One region of the Microbacterium sp. NPDC087868 genome, then DNA from elsewhere that is predicted to be linked to it. Evidence: predicted binding sites of a transcription regulator. Region 1 holds the regulator's gene; each other region holds the start of a gene.
What was found. Region 1 encodes HrcA, which represses chaperone genes, less so after heat shock. Its sites were predicted from a motif close to TTNGCACTCGNNNNNNNCGAGTGCNAA; they were not measured.

Region 1 (5,024 bases):
GTGCAGGGTCGGGTGCAGTTGACGCTGCGCGGACGGCTCCTGGCCGATGCCGTCGTGCGCGAGCTCACCGACTGACGCGGGAGCGAAGCGGTCAGCTCCGGGTCGGGAGCAGATCCATTCCGGCGGTGCGCCGCTGGGGGAGCGTGCCGCTCGTCGTGTCGAACACCCGTGTCGTGCGGTCGGCGCCGTACGCCGCCCAGCCGGGCGAACCTGTCGTGACGAAGGAGATCCAGGCGGCGTGCATCTCGTCGGCGAGAGCCTGGGGTGCATCGGCGCCCGCGAGGCGCTGCGCCTCGGCATCCGCCAGACGGTCGAAGACGAATCCGAGCTCGAGAGCGTGTGCGGCACGCAGATCGCGCACCGGGCTCGGCCACGCGAACTCGTAGACGAACGTGAGCGCGGGGCGGGCGCGCGCCGCGCGCGAGAGTGGCGCGCGCAGCATCACGTCGGTCGCCAACTGTCCGAAGATCTCGCCGGTGGAGGCCTTCGGGAACGCCTTCCGGTACTCCGATACGGCTCGGCGCGGGATTCCCAGGGCCAGACGCGCGATGAAGAGCTTGAGCGGGCGGATCTCGGCGAGGGTCTCGGGTGTGAACCAGAGCCGGTACTCATCGGTGTTGCTGCCGATGAGCAGCGGCGTGTCGATGGTCGGCAGGACCTCGTGAGGCGAGCGCGGAAGGCTGTCCGGATCGATCGCGAATTGGAACCCCGGCGCTCCGCCCAGCGGCGACGAGCCCGCGGACTGCGCGCGACGCGCCTCGAGCAGCTTCTCGGGAGGGACGGACGCGAACGACGCACGATCGGCGCGGATGCCGAGCCGCTTCGCGAGAACCGCGGTCACCCGCCCCGCCTTCTGCGGCGGTTGCGCCTCCAACGGACCGGACTCGATGATCGCGCGCGCGACGAGGGTGCGGGAGTCGTCGCGCGTGAGAAGGCCCGCGACGATCGCGCCTCCGGCCGATTCCCCCATGAGGGTGATGCGTGCGGGGTCGCCGCCGAACGCGCCGATCTCGCGATGCACCCACTCGAGAGCTGCGGCCGCGTCCCGGAGGCCGAGATTGCGCGGTGCGTCGTCGAGCATCGAGAAACCCTCCGAGCCGAGGCGGTAGTTGATCGACACGAAGACGATCCCTGCGGCGGCGAAGCCGGCCCCGTCGTAGAGCGGAAGCGCCGCGGTGCCGCGCTCGAGCGCTCCGCCGTGGATCCACAGCAGCACCGGGGCGCGCTCGGCATCCGTCGGCGCCCAGACGTTGGCGGTCAGGATGTCGTCACCGTCGATCCTGACCGATCCGAGCAGCTCGCCGATCGCGCCGGGATACGGCGACTGCGGGGCCGTGGGCCCGAAGGCCGTGGCGGGACGCACGCCGGTCCACGGAGTCGCCGGCCGCGGTTCCCGGAACCGGTTCTCGCCGAAGGGAGGGGCGGCGTAGGGGATGCCGAGGAACCGGGATACCCCGCCCTCGCTCGATCCCTCGACGATTCCGGTGGACAGCTCGGCGGTGGGGGCGGTCATGGTCGTCATCCTAGGGCGGAGCCCGACCTCCGACGAGACGAGCCGCGGGCGGGGTAGGATTGGCACTCTGAACGTCCGAGTGCCAACGGAAGGGAAGGGCGATGGTCACAGAGCGAGGACTCCAGGTTCTCCGCGCGATCGTGCAGGACTACGTCGAGACCCACGAACCCGTCGGCAGCCGTTCCATCGTGGACCGCCACTCCTTCGGGGTCTCCGCAGCCACGATCCGCAACGACATGGCGCTCCTCGAGGACGAGGAGCTCATCACCGCGCCGCACACCTCGTCGGGCCGCGTGCCCACCGACAAGGGGTACCGCGTCTTCGTCAATCATCTCGCCCAGCTGCGCCCGCTCTCGTCCGCTCAGCGAACGGCGATCGAGTCGTTCCTGGCGGCGCCGAGCGATCTCGACGACCTGATGGTGCGCACCGTGCGCGTGCTGACGCAGCTGACGGGTCAGGTCGCGCTCGCGCAGTACCCGTCGTTCGCCCGTGCGCACCTCACCCACATCGAACTCGTGCCGCTCGCCCCGACCCGCATGCTTGTCGTGCTCGTCACCGACGCCGGCGGCGTCTCGCAGCGGATGGCCCCGTTGCCGATCGAGATCGACGACGGTGATGCGATCATGCTTCGCGCGCGGCTCTCCGCCCTGCTCACGGGGCAGGCGGTCAGTGACGCGGCCGACCGTCTGCAGACGCTGCTGGCGGCGCCCGAGGCCGCTCCCGGCGATGCCGCACTGCGGGCTCTCGCCACCGTGATCGTCGACGAGCTGGGTACGTTCCGTCAGGAGCGCCTGGTGATGGCGGGGGCCGCGACGCTCGCGCGTCGCGAGCAGGACTTCCGCGGAAGCATCCATCCGCTGCTCGAGGCGATCGAGGAGCAGGTGACGCTCCTGCGGCTCATGAGCGAGATGGTCACCGACGAGCACGGCCTCGCGGCCAGCATCGGCACCGAGAACGCCCCGTTCGGGCTGGGCGAGGCGTCGATCGTCGCGAGCAACTACGCCGCCCCCAGCGGAACGGCGCGGGTCGGCGTAATGGGCCCGACGCGCATGGACTATCCGAGCAATCTCGCGGCGGCGCGGGCCGTGGCCCGCTACCTGACGCGGATGCTCGACGAAGACGAGACGAGCCGCTGAGCGGCCGTCGACGAAGAACAACGCAGAAAGGCGATCGTGGCGGACCACTATGAGGTTCTCGGGGTGTCCCGGGACGCTTCCACCGACGAGATCAAGAAGGCGTATCGGCGCCTCGCGCGTCAGCTGCACCCGGATGTGAATCCGGGTGAGGACGCGGCGGAGAAGTTCAAGCTCGTCACGCACGCGTACGACGTGCTCAGCGACGACGATTCCCGCCGCCGCTACGACATGGGCGGGGGAGACGGCGCGGCCGGGAACTTCGGCGGAGGGTTCGGCGGATTCGGCGACATCTTCGAGACGTTCTTCGGCGCGGGACAGGGTGGAGGGCGTGCGCGCCCGCGTTCCCGCCGTGAGCGGGGGCAGGACGCGCTGGTGCGGGTCACTCTCGACCTCGGCGACGTCGTCTTCGGTGCGCATCGCGACATCGAGGTCGACACCGCGGTGCTCTGCGAGACGTGCCAGGGTTCCTGCTGTCAGGAGGGCACGTCGCCCGTCACCTGCGACATCTGCGGCGGTTCCGGACACGTCCAGCGCACGGTGCGCAGCCTGCTCGGCAACGTCGTCACCTCGCAGCCCTGCGGCACGTGCGAGGGCTACGGCACGACCATCCCGTACCCGTGCGGTACCTGCGGCGGTCAGGGGCGCGTGCGCTCTCGTCGTACCGTCTCGCTCGACATCCCCGCCGGCGTCGAGACCGGTCTGCGCCTGCAGCTGCCCGGCTCCGGTGAGGTCGGCAAGGCCGGCGGCCCGAACGGCGACCTGTACGTCGAGGTCACGGTCAACCCGCACGCGGCGTTCAGCCGTGACGGAGACGACCTGCTCGCGACGCTCGAGGTGTCGATGACCGATGCGATCCTCGGCACCGAGACCTCGATCCAGGGCCTCGACGGTGCGGTGGATCTCGAGGTGCGCGCGGGCGTGCAGTCCGGCGACGTGCTCACGATCAAGGGACGCGGCATCACGCCGCTGCGCGGTTCGCAGCGGGGTGACCTGCGCGTCGGCGTGCAGGTGGTGACTCCGACCAAGCTCGACTCCGCGCAGCGGGCGCTCATCGAGGACTTCGCGAAGAAGGCGAAGGCTCCGGGGCCGCAGCTGGCGCAGTTCCAGCAGGGTCTCTTCTCCAAGCTCCGCGACCGCTTCCGCACGCACTGAGCCATGGCGCTGCATTTCCTCGTCGAAACGTCGTCGGATGCCGAGCCCGGCGATCTCGTGTCGCTGACCGGTGCCGAGGCGAAGCATGCGGCGGTCGTCCGTCGCCTCCGTGTGGGGGAGCAGGTGACGATCGGTGACGGTCGGGGCATCTGGCTCCAGGGCGTCGCCGAGGAGGTCGCTCCCGCACGAGTGGACGTGCGGATCTCCGATCGGGCCGTGCACTCGTCGCCGACCCCGCGCATCGTTCTCGCGCAGGCGCTCGCGAAGGGTGACCGCGACGAGCTCGCGGTGCAGGCCGCCTGCGAGTTGGGCGTCGACGAGATCGTGCCCTGGCAGGCGAGCCGGAGCGTCTCCCGCTGGGAGGGGCCCAAGGCCGTGAAGGGCCGTGAGCGGTGGGCGACGATCGTTCGCGAGGCCGCCAAACAGGCTCATCGGCCGTGGGTCCCCGAGGTGGCGGCTCCCGCGAGCACGGGGGAGCTGGCGACCCGTGCGAGCGCGGAGCGCGTGCTGATCCTCGACCCGTCGGCGACGACCCGACTGTCGGAGATCACCGCGGACGACCGCGACATCGTGCTGGTCGTCGGACCCGAAGGTGGCGTCTCGGACGACGAGATCGCCCGGTTGACCGCGGCGGGCGCCGAGCGCGTGCTCTTGGGAGACACGGTGCTGCGCACCTCGACGGCCGGACCCGCGGCGATCGCGGTGCTCTCCGTCGCCCTCCGCCGCTGGTGAGCGCACCGCCGTGCCGGCGGACCCCGCCGCTAGACTGGGAACATGAGCGAACCCTCGATCTTCACGCGCATCCTGAACGGTGAGATCCCCGCAGAGGTCCTCGGTGAGACCGAACGCGTGTTCGCCATCCGTGACATCGCGCCCCAGGCGCCGGTCCACCTCCTGGTGATCCCGAAGACCGCGGAGTACCGCGACGTCGCCGAGATCGCGGCGGGTGACCCGACGCTGCTCGCCGAGATGGTCTCCTTCGCAAAGGAACTCGCCGCGCAGCACACCGACGACGGCGACTACCGCCTCGTCTTCAACTCCGGCCCGAACGCCGGACAGACCGTGTTCCACGTCCACGCCCACGTGCTGGGCGGGGGACTGAACGAGAAGAGTGTCGGTGCCTGAAAACCACGACCAGAGTCCTGAGATCCCGGAACGCCGCAGCGGAGCATCCGCTCCGGAGTCCGTCGAGAAGATCTACGCCGACGGCGTCGCGATGGTGC
Region 2 (5,024 bases), on a different contig from region 1:
ATGGTGGCGACCATGACGAGCTTCATCGCCGGCACGGTCGTGCTCGCCGTCGCCGCCGCGATCAGCGTCGTCTCGCAGGGTGCCCCGCACGGACTGCCGGCCGAACCGTGGCTGTACACGGGCGGTTTCCTCGGCGTCGTCTACATCTTCCTCGGGGCGTTCCTCGTCGCGCACACCGGGGTGCTGCTGCTCGGACTGGGATCGGTGCTGGGGCAGCTCGTCGCCGCGGTCGCGATCGACCTGATCTGGCCCACAGAGGCGGGGCCTGCGACCTGGCAGATCGTCACGATGGTGGTGATCGCCGCGGCATCCGTGCTCGTGGCGGTCGTGCGCCGACGGCGCTGACTACTTGATCTTCTTCTTCTTCTTCTCGGATTTCTCGTCCTTCGTCGCCCTGTCCGACGGCATCCGCGTCAGCAGCGCGTCAGCGTCGACGGGCGTGCGCCGCCCCGGGGACTTCGCCGGCTTGCCGCCGACGTAGAGCCACCCCAGCAGCACCTCGTTCTTCGCCAGTCCGTGCGCCCGCGCGACCGCCTTCGACCGCGTGTATCCGCCGGTGCGCCAGAACACGCCCCACCCGGCTTCGTCGAGCAGCAGGCTCAGCGTGTGCGCGACACCGGAGGCGACCGCCTCCTGCTCCCACACTGGCACCTTGTGGTTCGTGCGATAGCTGCCGACCACCGCGATCAGCAGCGACGCGCGCAACGGCTTGGTCGACGGCTTCTTCTCGCCCTCGGCCTTCGCGATCGCGGCGCTCAGGGCGAGCCGGTCGTCACCGCGCAGCTCGATCAGTCGCCACGGCCGCAGCGACGAATGATCGGCCACGCGCCCGGCGGCGGCGATCAGCGGAAGGAGCTCCTCGCGGGAGGGCGCCTCCTCGGTGACCTTCGACCAGGACTGCCGCGAGCGGACGGCGTCGAGCGCGCTCACGCCTCGGGGGCCTCGGGAGTGAAGTTCATCGCCAGCGAGTTCATGCAGTAGCGGTCGCCGGTCGGGGTGCCGAAGCCGTCGGGGAAGACATGGCCGAGGTGCGATCCGCACGTCGCGCACCGCACTTCCGTGCGGACCATGCCGAGCGAGGTGTCCTCGATGAGCTCGACGGCCTCGGGGCGGATCGACTCGTAGAAGCTCGGCCAGCCGCAGCCGGAGTCGAACTTCGTGCCGCTCTGGAAGAGCTCGGCGCCGCATGCGCCGCAGGTGTAGAGGCCGGCGCGTCCCTCGTCGAGCAGCTCGCCGGTCCAGGCGCGCTCGGTCGCCGCCTGGCGCAGCACGGCGTACTGGTCGTCGCCGAGCTCCTTGCGCCACTCGTCTTCGGTCTTTTCCACGCTGTACGACATGAGTCCTCCTGGGGTCCTCTCCATTCTCCCCTGTCGCGGGGCGCCGGGCTGCGTGCAGCCACAATGGAGGGATGACGGATGCTGTTCGCGAGCGCTACGCGCGCTTCGCCGAGAAGGAGGCGCCCGGTCGCAGCGCGCTCTACGCGGAGTGGGCGGCGGGCGTCGCCGGCGACGGCCCGGTGCAGGACGTGCTCGCGCGCATCCCCGAGAACCGGCGTCAGCCGCCGCTGGTCTTCGCGGTGACCCGGCTTCTCGGAGCAGCGCTCGAGGGATATCCGGTGTGGCGGGACTTCGTGCTCCGGAACGCGGATGCCGTCGTCGCCGAGTGCTCCGCGCGCTCGCTGCAGACCAACGAGCCGCTCCGGCTCGCGGCGCTCCTCCCGGTGCTGTCGGAGATCGACGGACCGATCGCGTTGCTGGAGATCGGGGCATCCGCGGGCCTCTGCCTCTACCCGGATCGTTACTCGTACCGCTTCACCGGCTCCGATGGCGAGGTGCGGGTGGCGCTCGATCCGCTCGAAGGGGTCTCCCCGGTCGTGCTCGCCAGTCGGGTCGACGGGGAGCTTCCGGAGCTGCGGCTCCCCGAGATCGTGTGGCGCGCCGGGATCGATCTCGCACCGCTCGATGCCCGTGATGCCGACGATCGTCGGTGGTTGCAGGGGCTCGTGTGGCCGGGGGAGACCGGCCGCGAGCAGCGGATCGCGGCGGCGCTCGACATCGCGGCATCCGATCCGCCGACGCTCGTCGCCGGCGACGCGCTCGAACGCATCGATGCTCTCGTCGCCCGGGCGCCGGTCGGGGCGACGCTCGTGATCACCACCCCGGGGGTCCTCGTCCACATCCCGCGCGCCGCCCGGTCGGCTCTGGTCGCCCGCATCCGTGAGCTCCCGGCACGGTGGGTCACGATCGACCCGCCCGGGCTGCTGGACGTCTGGGAGCCGCCGATCGACGTGGAGGAGTGGCCCGGGTTCGCGGTCGCACTCGACGGGCGGGTGCGTGCGGCGGCCGACCCGCTCGGCGCGTGGTGGGAGTGGCGCGCGGACGAGCGGCCGCACCCGTCCTAACCTGGGCACATGATCGGTGACCTCACGGAACGCGACCGCGCGATCCTCGCGCTGGAGACGGTCTGGCCCCGGCACAGCGGGGCCAAGGAGGAGGCGATCCGGGCGCAGCTGGGCATGAGTGCCGCGCGCTACTACCAGCTCCTCGGCCGGCTGATCGAGTCGGATGCCGCCCTCGAGTTCGATCCGATGCTGATCCGTCGGCTGCGGCGTCTGCGCGACGCGCGCGTCGTGCGCCGTTCGGCACGGACGCCCGGTTTCGTGGGCTGACCGCGCTCTCGGATAGCATCGTGGGGTGTCCAAGCCCACCCGTGATCGTTTCGACGACGTCCCCCGCTCATCCGGCCGCGTCGGGGCGCACCGCGCCGAAGCGCCGGGGATGAACGGATGGGTGGTGCTGCTGTGGTCGTTCGTCGCGGCGCTCGTGCTCATCATCGTGGGCATCTTCGGCTCGCTGGTCGTGATGGGGCGGATCGACCTCTTCCCCGAAGCGGTACCGACCGCCGAGCCGACCCCGGTCGAGACGGGTGTGGTCGACACGACGTTCGAGGTGACGATCCTCAACGCGACGCCCGATGAGGGTCTCGACGAGCAGATGCGCGACACCTTGCTCAACGCCGGGTTCGCCACCGTGTACGCGAGCGACAGCGGCAGCCAGGACTTCGAGACCACCACGGTGTACTACGTCGACGAGGCCGATCGTCCGGCCGCACTCGGCGTCGCCGACCTCATCGGGGGAGCGGCGGTCGAGCAGAGCGACTTCTACGCCGACCTCAACGACGGCGAGGCGAAGCAGCTCACGATCGTCGTCGGCCTCGATCGCTCCGCCACGGCGCCCGAGACTTCGGCCGAGACGCCCGCTCCCTGAGACGCGTCGGGCACCCTCCGTCCGCGGCTTGCACTCGCAGGGGTCGAGTGCCAGAATGGCGTTAGCACTCTCACACTCTGAGTGCTAAACCCAACGTCTACGTCCAGGAGGGACGAAAAAACTCATGGCAAAGATCATTGCTTTCGATGAGGAGGCCCGCCGCGGCCTCGAGCGCGGCCTCAACATCCTCGCCGACGCGGTCAAGGTGACCCTCGGCCCGCGCGGTCGCAACGTCGTGCTCGAGAAGAAGTGGGGCGCCCCCACGATCACGAACGACGGTGTGTCCATCGCCAAGGAGATCGAGCTGGACGACCCGTACGAGAAGATCGGCGCGGAGCTCGTCAAGGAGGTCGCCAAGAAGACCGACGACGTCGCCGGTGACGGAACCACCACCGCCACGGTCCTCGCACAGGCCCTGGTCCGCGAGGGACTGCGCAACGTCGCAGCCGGCGCCGACCCGATCTCGCTCAAGCGCGGCATCGAGAAGGCCGTCGCCGCGATCACCGAGGAGCTGCTCGCCAGCGCCAAGGAGATCGAGTCGAAGGAGCAGATCGCCGCCACGGCATCCATCTCCGCCGCAGACCCCGCGATCGGCGAGCTCATCGCCGAGGCGATCGACAAGGTCGGCAAGGAGGGTGTGGTCACCGTCGAGGAGTCGCAGACCTTCGGCACCGAGCTCGAGCTCACCGAGGGCATGCGCTTCGACAAGGGCTACCTGAACCCGTACTTCGTCACGGACCCCGACCGTCAGGAAGCCGTCTTCGAGGACCCCTACATCCTGATCGCGAACCAGAAGGTCTCCAACATCAAGGACCTCCTGCCGATCGTCGACAAGGTGATCCAGGACGGTAAGGAGCTCGTCATCATCGCCGAGGACGTCGAGGGCGAGGCTCTCGCGACTCTCGTGCTCAACAAGCTCAAGGGCATCTTCAAGTCGGTCGCCGTCAAGGCTCCCGGCTTCGGCGACCGTCGCAAGGCGCAGCTGCAGGACATCGCGATCCTCACCGGTGGTCAGGTCATCACCGAAGAGGTCGGCCTGAAGCTCGAGAACGCCACGCTCGACCTGCTGGGTCGTGCCCGCAAGGTCATCGTCACCAAGGACGAGACCACGATCGTCGAGGGCGCCGGTGAGGCCGAGCAGATCGAGGGTCGCGTGACCCAGATCCGTCGCGAGATCGAGAACACCGACAGCGACTACGACCGCGAGAAGCTGCAGGAGCGCCTGGCGAAGCTCGCCGGTGGCGTCGCCGTCATCAAGGCGGGCGCGGCCACCGAGGTCGAGCTCAAGGAGCGCAAGCACCGCATCGAGGACGCCGTCCGCAACGCGAAGGCGGCCGTTGAAGAGGGCATCGTCCCCGGTGGTGGCGTCGCGCTGATCCAGTCCGGCACGAAGGCGCTCAACGGTCTGTCGCTCACGGGTGACGAGGCGACCGGTGCGAACATCGTCCGCGTGGCGATCGAGGCTCCGCTCAAGCAGATCGCACTCAACGCCGGCCTCGAGCCGGGCGTCGTGGCGAACAAGGTCTCCGAGCTCCCCGCGGGCCAGGGCCTCAACGCCGCCACGGGCGAGTACGTCGACATGTTCGGCGCCGGCATCATCGACCCGGCGAAGGTGACGCGCTCCGCGCTGCAGAACGCCGCGTCGATCGCCGCGCTGTTCCTCACCACCGAGGCCGTCGTGGCCGACAAGCCCGAGAAGGCGTCCGCTCCGGTCGGCGACCCGTCGGGTGGCATGGACTTCTGATCCATCGCGCATGA
Region 3 (5,024 bases), on a different contig from region 1:
ACGTGCCTCGTGTTCAGTGATGGCGAGGTGTACCGACCCACGTGCAACGGCACGGATGCGGTGCGCTCCTCGGGGATGGATGCGGTGCTGACCGTCGACGTCGACGACGAGCTCAAGCGCCAGGTGTCGGCGCAACTGTTCCTGACTCTCGACGGACGCCCGGCGGTCATCGCGAACAGCTTCATCTACGGCGAGCCGGACGACTTCGGTACTTTCTACGACGCGGAAGAGACGAGGATCGCCGAGAACCTCGTGGCGCTCGGGTTCGAGCGGACGAGTCTCTGGATCACCGGGTACGACCGTGAGACTCCCATCTGGGCCGCCACGCGTACTGCAACCGGTGAGACGTGCGTGATCTACGACGGCTCCGACGAATCTCCGCTGTCGTTGTGCGATCCGATCCCGGCGGAGGAGACGGGCCCGCGGTCCCTGGTCTTCGAACGGCCCGACGAGGAGACCGGGGGCACGACCCGCATCTCGTACGCCTACGGGGCGGGGCCGTCGTATCTCGAGATCACCCGCGATCCCGCGCCGGGAAGCGTGGGATGAGCACCGACGAGGAACTGCGCCGTCTGCAGCGCAAAGCGTACGGACGTGCGGGGGGACTCACGTCAGAAGACGCTCGCCGTCTGCGCGACCTGGAGCAGGCGCACGCTGCGATCGTCCGTGAGGTCTCGCTTCCGATCCCTGACGCGAGGGAGACGGTCCCAGGTATGACGTCGCCCGCCCCGGCCCCGGCGTCCGATGGGCGGGCCGAGAGCGAACCGGCTCTCGAGGAGTTGCTCGGACCCGGACCGGAAGATGCCGATGCTGCGGCGAAGGATTCCGCGGACGCACGAGAACCGGAGGCGGCTCCGGGGACGCGCGCGGTGCTGCGTCGGCACTGGCGGTTCGTGACGGTCTCCGCAGCGCTGCTGCTCGCACTGGGGATCGGCATCGGCTGGGCCGTCTTCGCGCCGCCGTCCGATGCGATCGCGCTGACCGCGGAGCAGCAGGAGCGGCGCGCTCTCCTCGAAGACGAATCCGACTTCGACCCCGGCACACTGCGCGCGGTCGGGCAGGACGACGACTCCGGTGCGATCGTCTGGCTGGGCACCAAGGGCGAAGGGGATCTGACCTGCGCCGTCGTCGATGTCGACGAGGCGACGCAATCCCAGTGCCAGCGCACGTCCGATTTCCAGAACGTCGGAATCAACGTCGCGGTCATGCGCCCCGGCGAGACCGTCGACGAGGTGACCGCCGTCTTCACGACGATCAATGCGTACATCGTGGTCGCCACCGACGGGGATCCGATCGCATCGATCCAGCAGTGGGACTCGTCGTCATCGATCCTCGCCCAGTTCGTCGGCGACGAGCGCACGCGGGCGGAGGAACTCGTCGCGCAGGGCTTCGAGATGAACCTGAGCGTCGTCGGCTACTTCCGAGACGAGCCGGTCTGGATGGCGAATCGATACGGCGAGACGGTCGAGCCCGAGGCCTGCCTGATCGTCGATGCCGCACAGCTCGATGCGGTCTGCCTGCCCTCCACGACGGCGATCGACGTCGGCCTGTCCACCTTCGTGTCGGACGACGGATCGGGTTCCGGGCCCGGCTCGTCGCTCACCCTCGCCTTCACCGCGAGCCAGACGCCCTACCTGACGATCACCGAAGCCCGAGCCGGCTGACCTACTCGGCGGCCGACACCCGGTCGGCGAGGATCGCGCGGCGCTGGTCTCCGACCCGCACCAGGATCAACGTGGCCGAGGCACCACCGCGCAGCGTGAGCTTCTTGCGGAACTGCGCCGGGTCGATATCGACTCCGCGCTTCTTGATCTCCAGCGTGCCGATGTCGTTCGCCTTGAGCACGGCATTGATCGCCTTCGGGTTCGCGGCCATCGTCTCGCGCACCCGGAAGGACTGCACGAAGGGGCTGGTGAGCGCGGCATCCGAGGTCAGGTAGGCGATCTTCTCGTCGAGCATGCCGGCATCGAGGCTGCGGGCGACGTCGCCGATCAGACGAGCCCGGATGACCGCTCCGTCGGGTTCGTGCAGGAAGGCGCCGAGCGGGCGCACCTCGGCGTCGACGGCGTCGGCGCCGGCGGTGAGTTCGTGCGAGCGCTCGCCGCGGATCACGAGCGCGGCGCGGCGCACGCCGGCCCGAGCAAGAGCCCCGGTCCAGAGCACGAGTTCGACCACGCTGCCGTCGGCGCTGACCCACTGGGCCTCGGCATCGGCCGGCAGCGCATCGCGATCGTGCGCGGGGCCGAGCTTGATCCCGGTCGGCACGCGGGACGCGAGCGCGAATGCCCAGTCCAGCGAGGGGGAGTAGTCGTCGGGTGAGACGCGACGGGTCTCGCTGTGCCCGGCCGTGCGCCGGGCGGGGTCCATCCACACCGCGTCGCGCCCGTCGAGGTCGGCGCTCTCGGCGGTGCCGTGCTGCACGGTCGCGCTCTCACCGAACGGGGCGAGGTTGTACGCCGCGATCGCCGCGGTCACCGGGTCGGCGTCGACCGCGAGCACATCGAGACCGGCTCCGGCGAAGGCGAGGGCATCGCCGCCGATCCCGGAGCCGAGGTCGGCGATGCGGGTCAGCCCGGCGCTGCGCATGCGCTGGGCGTGGCGGGCGGCGACGCCGAGACGTGTGGCCTGCTCGAGGCCCGCGCGGGTGAACAGCATCCGCTCGGCGAACGGTCCGAACTTCGCTCCTGCCTTCGCACGCAGGTGCGCCTGGCCGACCACGGCCGAGACGAGTTCGGGGGAGTGTCCGTCGGCCCGCAACCGCGACACCGCGCGCGCGACCCCGTCCGTCGACTCGACGCTGCCGAGCGCATCCAGCAACTCCAGCCCGACGGGGGTCAGCAGCGCTTGCAGCTCAGACATCTCCACTCGCACAGCCTACGCGGGCGGCGCGGCTGGCACTCGCGTTGCATGAGTGCCAGCGAAGCGCCTACACTGGCGTTAGCACTCTCGGGTTGAGAGTGCGAACAAGTCTTTCGTGTCAGCGTCAAGAAAGAAGAGGTAGACCGTGTCGGTTTCCATCAAGCCGCTCGAGGACCGCATCGTCATCAAGCAGGTCGAGGCCGAGCAGACCACCGCGAGTGGCCTGGTCATCCCCGACACCGCCAAGGAGAAGCCCCAGGAGGGCGAGGTCGTGGCGGTCGGCCCCGGTCGCATCGACGACAACGGCAACCGCGTTCCGCTCGACGTCGCCGTCGGCGACCGCGTGCTCTACAGCAAGTACGGCGGCACCGAGGTCAAGTTCGGTGCGGACGAGTTCCTCGTCCTGTCGGCTCGCGACGTCCTGGCGGTCGTCGTCCGCTGATTCAGCGTTCCCGAGAAGGGGCCCGGATGCTTCGGCATCCGGGCCCCTTCTTCGTCAGCGCGAGGCGGAGTCGTCGCGCCCGCGCCGTCGGAGCGACGATGGTCGGGGAAGTCGCAGCGCACGCGCCACGGACGTGAGGCGCGATCCGATCTTCCACGACGTGCTCGTCTCGATCTCGTGCAGCCGTGCGCCTGCCCCCCCCCGGGAAGAAAGCGCAGCATCCGCCACGCGGCATCCGATTCCTGCCGAAATCATCCGGCAGGCCACGGAACCGCCAGTGGATGCGCACCGCGGGCATAGTGTTGTGCGGTGAGTTCCGTCCCCCGCGCTTCGTCGAGCCAGACCTCCGGAGTCGCGTACGCGGGCGGTGCCTATCTGCTGTGGGGCGTGCTGCCGCTGTACTTCCTGCTTCTCGTGCCCACGGGGCCGTGGGAGGTCGTCGCCTGGCGGGTGCTGCTGTCGTTCGTCTTCTGCCTCCTGCTCCTCACCGTCATGCGGGGCTGGACCTCGTTCCTGGCGATCATCCGGCGGCCGAAGCTCCTCGGCTGGACGGCGCTCGCGGGCCTGCTCATCTACGTCAACTGGCAGGTGTTCCTCATCGGCACCCTGACGGGCAACGTGGTCGAGACGAGCCTCGGATACTTCATCAACCCGATTACGACGGTGCTCCTGGGCGTGTTCGTGCTGCGCGAGCGGATCCGCCGGCTCCAGTGGGCGGCGATCGGGATCGCCTCGGTCGCCGTGGTCGTGATCATCGTGGCCCACGGCGAGTTCCCGTGGATCGCCCTCTCGCTGACGGCCTCCTTCGGTCTGTACGGACTCATCAAGAAGCAGATCGGACCGGCGGTGGATGCCGTCAGCGGTCTGACCCTCGAGTCCTTCTGGTTGATCCCGATCGCCGTCGTGCAGCTCATCCTGGTGGCTCAGACCCCGGCGGGCCTCACGATGGGCGTGAACGGCGGATGGCACGCAGTGCTCTTGGCCTGCGCCGGGATCGCGACGGCCGTGCCCCTGCTTCTGTTCGCCGCCGGTGCGCGCCGGATCGATCTCACCGTCATCGGGATGATCCAGTTCATCACCCCGGTGATGCAGTTCGTCATCGGCGTCGTCTTCCTCCACGAGCCCATGCCGGCCGAGCGCTGGGCCGGTTTCGTGATCGTCTGGATCGCGATCGTCGTGTTCGTGATCGACCTGCTGCTCGCCGCGCGACGAGGGCGAAGGACCGCTCCCACGCCCATCGTCTGAAACCGGTATTCCACCGCGTAGCGGATCGTTAACGCACCGAAACACTTGCGACCCCTACGGAGCGCTTCTGCGCCCTAGGGTTAGAGCACTCGACTGTGGTCACGTCCACTCTCAGTTACGCAAGGGAGCATTATGAAGGCACTGAAGGGTTCGCGCACCGCGAAGATCTTCGCAGGCATTGCGCTTGTCAGCGCGTCTGCCCTCGTCATCGCGGGTTGCAGCAGCACCCCGTCCGATGACTCGTCCGACGGCGGCGCGCCCGCCACCGATCTCACCCTCAAGCTCGGCTCGCTGCTGCCGAAGACGGGGTCGCTGGCATTCCTGGGACCGCCCATGGAGTCCGGTGTCGGACTCGCGGTCGAGGAGGTCAACGCGGCGGAGGCCGGCATCACCATCGACCTCACCGCCGAGGACGAGGGCGACACCGACACCAAGGCGTACGAGACGTCGATCGAGAAGCTGCGCAACGCTGACGTCA

Region 2: the regulator HrcA is predicted to act here: its motif matches at 3,328-3,354, upstream of groL (chaperonin GroEL).
Region 3: the regulator HrcA is predicted to act here: its motif matches at 2,892-2,918, upstream of groES (co-chaperone GroES).

The regions. Positions count from the first base shown of each region.
Region 1 covers NZ_JBJDNO010000001.1:208,482-213,505, forward strand. The annotation lists gene hemW (radical SAM family heme chaperone HemW) at 1-75, shown strand, start outside; gene ACI2JZ_RS01030 (carboxylesterase/lipase family protein) at 92-1,513, opposite strand; gene hrcA (heat-inducible transcriptional repressor HrcA) at 1,615-2,649, shown strand; gene dnaJ (molecular chaperone DnaJ) at 2,686-3,801, shown strand; gene ACI2JZ_RS01045 (16S rRNA (uracil(1498)-N(3))-methyltransferase) at 3,805-4,533, shown strand; gene ACI2JZ_RS01050 (histidine triad nucleotide-binding protein) at 4,576-4,926, shown strand; gene ACI2JZ_RS01055 (PhoH family protein) at 5,018-5,024, shown strand, end outside.
Region 2 covers NZ_JBJDNO010000004.1:256,726-261,749, forward strand. The annotation lists gene ACI2JZ_RS15155 (DMT family transporter) at 1-345, shown strand, start outside; gene ACI2JZ_RS15160 (nitroreductase family protein) at 346-930, opposite strand; gene msrB (peptide-methionine (R)-S-oxide reductase MsrB) at 927-1,337, opposite strand; gene ACI2JZ_RS15170 (DUF2332 family protein) at 1,409-2,401, shown strand; gene ACI2JZ_RS15175 (DUF3263 domain-containing protein) at 2,411-2,668, shown strand; gene ACI2JZ_RS15180 (LytR C-terminal domain-containing protein) at 2,694-3,266, shown strand; gene groL (chaperonin GroEL) at 3,391-5,010, shown strand.
Region 3 covers NZ_JBJDNO010000003.1:154,707-159,730, reverse strand. The annotation lists gene ACI2JZ_RS10900 (hypothetical protein) at 1-549, shown strand, start outside; gene ACI2JZ_RS10895 (hypothetical protein) at 546-1,664, shown strand; gene ACI2JZ_RS10890 (SAM-dependent methyltransferase) at 1,666-2,859, opposite strand; gene groES (co-chaperone GroES) at 3,005-3,301, shown strand; gene rarD (EamA family transporter RarD) at 3,611-4,546, shown strand; gene ACI2JZ_RS10875 (ABC transporter substrate-binding protein) at 4,679-5,024, shown strand, end outside.